3 regions of the Bradyrhizobium sp. 155 genome follow, and region 1 is predicted to be linked to each of the others. Evidence: predicted binding sites of a transcription regulator. Region 1 holds the regulator's gene; each other region holds the start of a gene.
The links. Region 1 encodes HrcA, which represses chaperone genes, less so after heat shock. Its sites were predicted from a motif close to GTTAGCACTCNCNNNNNGNGAGTGCTAAC; they were not measured.

Region 1 (3,274 bases):
ACCTTGGCGCCGCCCTTGGCGACACCGACCAAGGCGGGACGCAGCACGCGCTCGCCGATGGTGTAGCCGGCCTGCATGACCTGCACGACCGTGCCTGCGGGCACCGACGCATCGGGCACCTCGAACATCGCCTGCTGGAAGTTCGGGTCGAACTTCTGGCCCGAGGGGTCGAACTTCTTCACGCCGTGTTTTTCCAGCGCGCTGAGCAGCGAGCGCTCAGTCAGCTCGACGCCCTCGATCAGCGAGGCGAGGCCTGCATCGGCCGCCGCACGGGCTTCGGCCGGAACGGCATCGAGCGCGCGCTGCAGGTTGTCGGCGATGTCGAGCACGTCGCGGGCAAAGCCGGTGATGCCGTAGAGGCGGGCATCCGCGACCTCCTTGGTGGTCCGCTTGCGCAAATTCTCCATTTCGGCCAGCGTCCGCAGCATGCGGTCGCGCGCCTCGGCGACTTCCTTCTGCAGAAGCTCGACGGAGCCGGGCTCGGGATCGTCGGGCATGATGTAGGGTTTTGACACCACGGGCTCGCCGGCCGCAGCACTCGTGTCTTCGGGTTGCCGGTCTCGATCGGTCATCGGCTCTCTTTTCGCATTCGTCTCAGGGGGTTTCTGGCCCGGATATCGTGCTTCGGGCGGCGAAAATCAAGCGCCCGTGATCGGCCCGGCCGCCGGTCAGCCCCCCAAGAGCCGGCTGACGATGCGGGCAGCGTAGTCCACGGTGGGGATCACGCGGGCATAATTCAGCCGCGTCGGCCCGATCACGCCCAAAACGCCGACGATATGGCCGGCGGCGTCCCGATAGGGCGAGATGATGGTGGACGAACCCGACAGCGAGAACAGCTTGTTCTCACTGCCGATGAAGATCCGCACGCCTTCCGCGGTTTCGGCCCGGCCGAGCAGGTCGATCACGCCGCGCTTGGTCTCGAGATCGTCGAACAGCAGGCGAACGCGCTCGAGATCCTCCAGCGCATGCAAATCCTCGAGCAGATTGGCGTGGCCGCGGACGATGAGCTGACGATCCTCGTTCTCGCCGCCGGACCAGCTGGCGATGCCGGCCGAGATCACCTTGTGCGTCAGCTGATCGAGCTCGGTGCGCGCCTCTCCGAGCGCGGTCTCGAGCTCCAGCCGCGCCTCGGCCAGGGTCCGGCCCCGAATGCGGGCATTGAGGAAGTTGCCGGCTTCGGTCAACGCCGAGGATGGAACTCCCGGCGGCAGCGTCAACACGCGATTTTCGACCTGCCCGTCCTCGCCGACCAGGATCACCAATGCCTTTTCCGGTTCCAAGCGGACGAATTCGATATGTTTCAGCCGCGCATTGGATTTCGGCGTCAGCACGACGGCGGCGGCGCGGGTCAGGCCGGAGAGCCGCGTCAATGCCTCCTCGAGCGCAGCCTCCACCGATTGCGCGTGGCCGACGGAGGTCAACTGGCTCTGGATCGCCTGCCGTTCACTGTCATTGAGGTCGCCGACCTGCATCAGGGCATCGACGAAGAACCGCAGGCCAAGTTCCGTCGGCAATCGGCCGGCGGAGGTGTGCGGGGCGTAGATTAGGCCAAGCTGTTCCAGATCGGCCATGACGTTGCGGACCGAGGCCGGCGAAAGCGGCATGGCAATCAGGCGCGAAATATTGCGCGAGCCCACCGGCTCCCCGGTCGCGAGATAGCTTTCGACGATTTGACGAAAGATGTCGCGGGAACGCTCGTTGAGCTGGGCGAGGCCCGCGCGCGGCGCGATCAGATGGATCGGATCGTGATGGGCCACAGACGGTAACTCCTCTAAGACACAGGTAATTTGTCTATCCCGGATGCTTCTGACAAGCGTGGCGTTGGCGGATTGGAAATCGGGGGTGAAGAAGGCCTCGATCTTCCCCCTTGCCGCCCACCCTCACCCCCCCTACAAGCACCGCCAACAGCACTTTTTTGAGAGTTTTGGAGGATTTCCCATGCGGCCAAGCCGCCGTGCGCCCGACGAATTGCGCCCCGTGACGCTGGAGCGCGGCGTGGTCAAATATGCGGAAGGCTCGTGCCTGGTGAAATTCGGCGACACCCACGTGCTGGTCACCGCCACGCTGGAAGACCGCCTGCCGCCATGGCTGAAGGGCCAGGGCCGCGGCTGGGTCACCGCCGAATACGGCATGCTGCCGCGCGCGACCTCGGAACGCACCCGCCGCGAGGCCTCCGCCGGAAAGCAGAGCGGCCGCACCGTCGAAATCCAGCGCCTGATCGGCCGCTCGCTTCGCACCATCATCAATCTCGAAGCGCTCGGTGAGCGCCAGATCACGGTCGATTGCGACGTGCTCCAGGCCGACGGCGGCACCCGCACCGCCTCGATCACCGGTGCCTGGGTCGCGCTCGCCGATTGCGTCAGCTGGATGAAGGCGCGCAACATGGTCAAGGCCAATGTGTTGCGCGACAACGTCGCCGCGATCTCCTGCGGCATCTACAAGGGCACGCCCGTGCTCGACCTCGACTATGCCGAGGACTCCGAAGCCGACACCGACGCCAATTTCGTCATGACCGGCGATGGCCGCATCATCGAGGTCCAGGGCACCGCGGAACGCGAGCCATTCACGGAAGCCGAGTTCCTGGCGTTGATGGCGCTGGCGCGCAAGGGCGTCGCGCGTCTCGTGGACTTGCAGAAACTGGCGGTAGCGTAGTCAATAGCCCGATGCACCGCCGAATCACCGGAAAGCTGGTTATCGCGACCCATAATCCCGGCAAGCTCGCCGAGATGAAGGAGCTACTCGCGCCTTACGGCATCGAAGCAGTGTCGGCCGGCGAGCTCGGCCTTCCCGAGCCGGAAGAAACCGGAAACGATTTCCGCAGCAATGCCGCGATCAAGGCGATCGCGGCGGCGCAGGCAACGAAGCTGCCGTCTTTCGCCGATGATTCCGGCATCGTGGTCGACGCGCTCGACGGCGCGCCCGGCATCTACTCGGCGCGCTGGGCCGGCCCGAACAAGGATTTTGCCGCAGCGATGGCGCAGATCGAGCGTCTGTTGCAGGAGCGCGGCGCGACCACGCCGGCCAAACGCAAGGCGCACTTCGTTTCCGCGCTCTGCGTTGCATGGCCCGACGATCATCTCGAAGAGGTCGAGGGGCGCGTCGACGGCACGCTGGTGTGGCCGCCGCGCGGCACCGCCGGCTTCGGCTACGACCCGATGTTTTTGCCCGACGGCCATAGCCGCACCTTCGGCGAGATGGAGAGCATCGAGAAGCACGGCCTGCCGCCGCTCGGTCTCGGCCTGTCGCATCGTGCCCGCGCCTTCGTGAAACTGGC
Region 2 (3,274 bases), 1.0 Mb from region 1:
GCGCTCCTGGAGCTTCTCACGGTCGTAATCCGAGGTGGTTTCCTCGATCTGGGCCTTGATCTGGCCGACGCGGGCCTCGATCTCCGGCTTCCTGCCGGCGCCCTTGACGATCGTGGTGTTCTCCTTGTCGATCACAACCTTGCCCGCGCGCCCAAGCATCTTCACCGTCACGCTCTCGAGCTTCATGCCGAGGTCTTCGGAGATCAGCTGGCCGCCGGTGAGGATCGCGAGGTCCTCGAGCATGGCCTTGCGGCGGTCGCCGAAGCCCGGCGCCTTGACGGCGGCGACCTTCAGGCCGCCACGGAGGCGGTTGACGACCAGGGTGGCCAGCGCCTCGCCCTCGACGTCCTCGGCGATGATGACGAGCGGCTTGCCCGACTGCACCACGGCTTCCAGCACGGGCAGCATGGCCTGCAGGCCGGACAGCTTCTTCTCGTGCAGGAGGATGTAAGCGTCCTCGAGCTCGGCCGTCATCTTCTCGGGGTTGGTGACGAAGTAGGGGCTGAGATAGCCGCGGTCGAACTTCATGCCCTCGACGATGTCCACCTCGGTGTCGAGTGACTTGTTCTCCTCGACGGTGATGACGCCCTCGTTGCCGACCTTCTGCATCGCCTGCGCGATCATCTTGCCGATGGCGGCATCGCCGTTGGCCGAAATGGTGCCGACCTGGGCGACCTCGGAGGAGGCGGCGACCGGCTTGGCGCGCTTCTCGATGTCCTTGACGACGGCCGCGACCGCGATGTCGATGCCGCGCTTGAGGTCCATCGGGTTCATGCCGGCGGCAACCGACTTGGCGCCTTCGCGGACGATGGACTGGGCCAGCACGGTCGCGGTGGTGGTGCCGTCGCCGGCGAGGTCGTTGGTCTTGGAGGCGACCTCACGCACCATCTGGGCGCCCATGTTCTCGAACTTGTCCTCGAGCTCGATCTCCTTGGCGACGGTGACGCCGTCCTTGGTGATGCGGGGCGCGCCGAACGACTTCTCGATGAGCACGTTGCGGCCTTTCGGGCCGAGCGTCACCTTGACGGCGTTGGCGAGAATATCGACGCCGCGCAGCATGCGTTCGCGCGCGTCTCCGGAAAACTTGACGTCTTTGGCAGCCATGGTCTGCAATTCCTCTTCTTCGTGATGTGTCTTGCTAATTGGGTCGCCTCATTCCGGGGTCCGCGATCGAACCCGGCGGAATGATGCATGCCCGGATCGAGTGACCCGGGCATGCATTCAGCGGCCGTTCAGGCGTCTGGCCTTAGGCCATCACGCCCATAATGTCCGACTCCTTCATGATCAGGAGCTCATCGTTGTCGATCTTGACCTCGGTGCCCGACCACTTGCCAAACAGCACACGGTCGCCGACCTTGAGGTCGATCGGGATCAGCTTGCCGGCCTCGTCGCGACCACCGGGGCCGACGGCGACGACTTCGCCCTGGGACGGCTTTTCCTTGGCCGTGTCCGGAATGATGATGCCGCCCTTGGTCTTTGACTCGGCGTCGATACGTTTGACCACGACACGGTCATGCAGCGGACGAAATTTGGATTTAGTCATGACGTTTCCCTTTGGAGGCTCGCTTCGGAAGGAGAGGAAGTGGGCGGGCGGCGCTTCCGTCCACCCTTCCCGAGGATCGATCGGCGCGCGTTAGCAATCCATCTTTCAGAGTGCTAATGGTGCGCCCGGGAATATGGCTTGGCCGCGATCCTGTCAAGCAAAGGTGGTTAAGCGATTGGTGAGACGGATATAGGATGGTGACATTGGAAACTTGTTCGGGGTGCCGGCGTATTAAAGGACGTCATTGCTCCGGCAGCGGTTTTGCGCTTGGCTGCGTAAGGGGTGCGGCCATGGTTTTGTCCGGGGGAATGCCATGATCAGTTCAGCTCACGCGCGCACGGTCGCCAATCTGGCGGCGGCTTCTTGCCTGGCGCTGCTGCTTGGTGCCTGCGGCGGCGGCATGAGCCTGCCGTCCTTTTCTTCGTCCTCACCGCCCCCCGAGGCCGAGCCCGGCACCGGTCCGGAAATGCCCGCGTCGATCCGCGCCGACGAGATCGTCGGGCGCTGGGGCCTGGCCTCGTTCCAGAACCCGGCCGACCGCGCCCGCACCGAGGCTGCCGCCCGGGCCCAATGCAAAAATCCTTACGTGATCACGGCCGGCTCCTCCGGCGGCGTGATCATGCATCTGGCCGACCAGGCAACACCGCAGGAGCTGCGCCTGAAGGGCTCGCCGAGCGGCAAGAACTATATCGGGCCGGCAGGTCCGACGCCCGGCGACCAGGACCGCGAGATCGTCTCCTTCGACGGCCGCGTCCTCATCACCCGCTTCATCGACAAGGACGCCGCCACCCGCTACGGCAACATGGTCTACGTCCGCTGCGCGCCGAGGGCGTAGTCTCTATCCTTCGTCATGCCCCGCGACCCGGCTACGCCAAGGCTTCGCCGGGGTTGAGGTCCAGGGGCGCCGAAGCTTTAGCGTAGGCGGCAGGCGGACATCCAGTACGCCGCGGCTTCTCGGCTCAATCATTGCCGTCTCTGGAATACTGGATCGTCCGCCTGCGCGGACGATGACAGCGGGGGACGATAGACAACAAAAAAACGCCGGCTTGCGCCGGCGTTTCGTTATTCAGAGCGTCGCGTCCGTTCAGTCGAACAGCGCGTCGATGTCGTCCTGCGAGGCGTGGCCGACGTCGCCTGCGAGCTTCGGGCCGTTGAGAAGCTTGTCGTCATCGCTGCGGGTGTCGACCTGCGGCACGACGTGGGACTTGATCGCGTCGACGCCGCCCCAGATTTCCATCATGGAATTGATGTGCTGCTCGATGAACTTCATCGTGCTCATGACCTTGCTGATGCGCTGACCAGTCAGGTCCTGGAAGTTGCAGGCTTCGAAGATCGAGATGACGCGTTCCTGGATATCGTCGGCGAGCCGCTTCTGCTGATCGGCCGATTGCACCTTGGCCATCGCGCTGGCCGCCTGGTCGATCGACTCGGCGGCTTCGAGGATCTGCTGGGTCGCCTGTTCGGTACCGCCGACGACCGCGCCGAGCTCGCCATTGACCTTGGCCATTTCGCCGCCGTCGAAGCTCTTGCCATGCAGTGTCGCGATCTCGCGCTTGGTGCGGTCGATGGCGTCGTGGATGAGGTCGAGCTCGACCTTCAGCTTCTCGCACTGCTCGATCTGCGCTCGGTAAGTATCGAGCATGGTACGGGCTTCCGAGAGCTCGTGGGCGGTGGAGGCGTCGATCGCCGCCATGGCGGCGCTGCCGGACAACGGCGCGGTGCCCTTCGCCA
Region 3 (3,274 bases), 2.9 Mb from region 1:
CGTCAGCACGTGGGAAGCCTTGCAGATGGGCGTGCCGGTGGTGGCGAAGCTCGGTCACAGCCTGCCGAGCCGTGCTGCCGGCTCGATCCTCACCGCGCTGGGCCTGCCGGAGTGGGTCGCGGACAGCGATGAGGCCTATGTCGAAATCGCAGCGAGCCGTGGGTTGCAGATCGGCGAGCTCGATAAGTTGCGCGGCGAACTGCCCGGACAGATCAGGGCTGCCGCCGCCGGCAACCCAATCTCATACGTGCAAGCGGTGGACGATGCCTATCGCGCGATGTGGAAACGCTATTGCAACGACGGCGGCTGATCTCCGCCTCGCCTACGCCTTCAACTCCACAGTCCTGAACTCCGCCGGCAGGATCACCTCCAGCAGCTCGACGTCGTCCGAATAGTCCAGGATCATGTGCTTGATCTTCGGCGGCTGGGTCCAGGCGCTACCTTCTTTCATCAGCGTCTCGCCCTCTCCGTCCATATAGGTCTTCACCCAGCCCTTGAGCACGTAGACCATCTGGAATTCGACGTCGTGAAAGTGCAGCTTCGACACTTCGTCCGGATTGCAGGGGCCTTGCAGCCGGATCACGTGCGCCTGCGCGAGGCCATGGCTGGCGGCGGCGATGCCGAGGTCGCGATATTTCGCGTAGGTACGCAGACCGTCGGCTTTGAAGTCTTCCTCGCGGTGATGGCTGATCGCAATGCGCTGCTTGGGCCGCGCCGGTTTCTTGACGGATGACTTTGCCGTTGTCGTGGGGGCTTTTGCCTTCACCGCCGTGCGCGCCGTGGATCGTGCTGCGGGTTTGGCCCCGCTACGCTTCTTCACCGCGGCTTGCGATGCGCTGCGCGATTTTGCTTTCTTGGCCATGGGCGGCCTCCCCTGTTGTTATGGGGAGAGGCTAGCACAGAATGCGAAATCGCAGGGTGGGTTAGCGCTAACGTACCCACCACTTCTTTGCGCAAGCGTTGAAGCATGGGGGGCTACACTGACGCTAACCCACCCTACAGCTCCGCCCTTCAATGCAGCCGGAATACGCCGTCCACCGCGCGCAGCTCGGCGGGCTTGATCAGCTTGGAATGCGCCACTGTCACCGAGTGAAGCGGTCCGTCGAGCTTTTCCTGCCAGAACGCCAGAAAATCCTTCAGCGCCGGAAATTTCGGAAACATGTCGTAGTCCTGCCAGACGTAAGTCTGGAGCAGCGAGGGATGATCCGGCATCCGATAGAGAATTTGCGCCGTCGTCATTCCGTAACCCAGCAGCTGTTTCCGGAAATCGTCCGAAACGGCTCCACTCCGCAAGCCCATGCCAACCTCCTTTGCAGGAGCGCATTCAAGGGGTGGCTTTCCGGTGCGCCTTAAGAGCCACCCGCTGCTGATGCGCTCACATGAGAGAAATGTGACGCAAACTGACAATCCATCTCAAGCCTAAAAGTTTAACAAGCTGTTGAAATTCAACGCGTTAGCAGCAGATGTGGCTCCGTGCTACTACGGGCGAAGAGCGCGATTAACGATGGAAAGAGATTTTGGCAGGCGGCGTCTCCGAGTGCTATTTTTCTGCTACAAGCCCTTGCTCCCGCCCAAATCCTGCCTTATCTCAGCTGTGCCTGTGCTAGCACTCGCTGGCGCAGACTGCTAACAACCGAAAATTCCCAAATCGTGCAAAAGCTTAGGAGAACTGCATGAATTTCCGTCCGCTTCACGACCGCGTCGTGGTCAAGCGCATCGACGCAGAAGAGAAGACCGCTGGCGGCATCATCATTCCCGACACGGCGAAGGAAAAGCCCTCGCAGGGCGAGATCGTCGCCGTCGGCCCGGGTGGCCGCGACGAAGCTGGCAAGCTGATCCCGATCGACCTGAAGGTCGGCGACCGCGTGCTGTTCGGTAAGTGGTCCGGCACCGAGGTCAAGATCGACAATGTCGACCTGCTGATCATGAAGGAAAGCGACATCATGGGCGTCCTCGACGTCCCCGCTTCCAAGAAGAAGGCGGCCTAAGAGCCCCTCTCTTATCCAGTTAAACACCTAAGGAAAAAATCCAGATGGCAGCTAAAGAAGTCAAATTCTCGGTCGATGCGCGCGACAAGATGCTTCGCGGCGTCGACATTCTCGCCAACGCGGTGAAGGTCACGCTCGGTCCGAAGGGCCGCAACGTCGTGCTCGACAAGTCGTTCGGCGCTCCCCGCATCACCAAGGACGGCGTCACCGTCGCCAAGGAGATCGAGCTCGAGGACAAGTTCGAGAACATGGGCGCGCAGATGGTGCGCGAAGTCGCCTCCAAGTCTGCTGACGCGGCCGGCGACGGCACCACCACCGCGACCGTGCTGGCCCAGGCGATCGTGCGCGAAGGCGCCAAGTCGGTTGCCGCCGGCATGAACCCGATGGATCTGAAGCGCGGTATCGATCTCGCGGTCGAAGCCGTCGTTGCGGACCTCGTCAAGAACTCCAAGAAGGTGACCTCGAACGACGAGATCGCCCAGGTCGGCACCATCTCGGCCAACGGCGACGCGGAGATCGGCAAGTTCCTCGCCGACGCCATGAAGAAGGTCGGCAACGAGGGTGTCATCACCGTCGAGGAAGCCAAGTCGCTCGAGACCGAGCTCGACGTCGTCGAGGGCATGCAGTTCGACCGCGGCTACATCTCGCCCTACTTCGTCACCAACGCCGACAAGATGCGCGTTGAGATGGACGACGCCTACATCCTCATCAACGAGAAGAAGCTCTCCTCGCTGAACGAGCTGCTGCCGCTGCTCGAGGCCGTGGTGCAGACCGGCAAGCCGCTGGTCATCGTCGCCGAGGACGTCGAAGGCGAAGCGCTTGCCACCCTGGTCGTGAACCGTCTCCGTGGCGGCCTGAAGGTCGCGGCCGTCAAGGCTCCGGGCTTCGGCGATCGCCGCAAGGCCATGCTGCAGGACATCGCGATCCTGACCGGTGGCCAGGCGATCTCGGAAGATCTCGGCATCAAGCTCGAGAACGTCACGCTCAACATGCTCGGTCGCGCCAAGAAGGTGATGATCGACAAGGAGAACACCACGATCGTCAACGGCGCCGGCAAGAAGGCCGACATCGAAGCGCGCGTGTCGCAGATCAAGGCGCAGATCGAGGAAACCACCTCGGACTACGACCGTGAGAAGCTCCAGGAGCGTCTTGCCAAGCTCGCAGGCGGCGTCGCGGTGATCCGCGTCGGCGGCGCGACCGAGGTCGAGGTGAAGGAGCGCAAGGATCGCGTTGATGACGCGATGCATGCGACCCGCGCCGCGGTCGAGGAAGGCATCGTCCCGGGC

Region 2: IVA93_RS04790 (co-chaperone GroES) is a predicted target of HrcA. The motif match lies at 1,633-1,661, and genes of this name have one in related genera.
Region 3: IVA93_RS13950 (co-chaperone GroES) is a predicted target of HrcA. The motif match lies at 1,603-1,631, and genes of this name have one in related genera.

What each region holds. Positions count from the first base shown of each region.
Region 1 covers NZ_CP064704.1:7,820,592-7,823,865, forward strand. Annotated here, with positions in the region: gene grpE (nucleotide exchange factor GrpE) at 1-572, opposite strand, end outside; gene hrcA (heat-inducible transcriptional repressor HrcA) at 669-1,757, opposite strand; gene rph (ribonuclease PH) at 1,939-2,652, shown strand; gene rdgB (RdgB/HAM1 family non-canonical purine NTP pyrophosphatase) at 2,664-3,274, shown strand, end outside.
Region 2 covers NZ_CP064704.1:993,441-996,714, forward strand. Annotated here, with positions in the region: gene groL (chaperonin GroEL) at 1-1,104, opposite strand, end outside; gene IVA93_RS04790 (co-chaperone GroES) at 1,247-1,543, opposite strand; gene IVA93_RS04795 (hypothetical protein) at 1,857-2,378, shown strand; gene IVA93_RS04800 (protein phosphatase CheZ) at 2,628-3,274, opposite strand, start outside.
Region 3 covers NZ_CP064704.1:2,883,339-2,886,612, reverse strand. Annotated here, with positions in the region: gene IVA93_RS13965 (O-linked N-acetylglucosamine transferase, SPINDLY family protein) at 1-310, shown strand, start outside; gene IVA93_RS13960 (cupin domain-containing protein) at 323-862, opposite strand; gene IVA93_RS13955 (usg protein) at 1,012-1,299, opposite strand; gene IVA93_RS13950 (co-chaperone GroES) at 1,674-1,988, shown strand; gene groL (chaperonin GroEL) at 2,033-3,274, shown strand, end outside.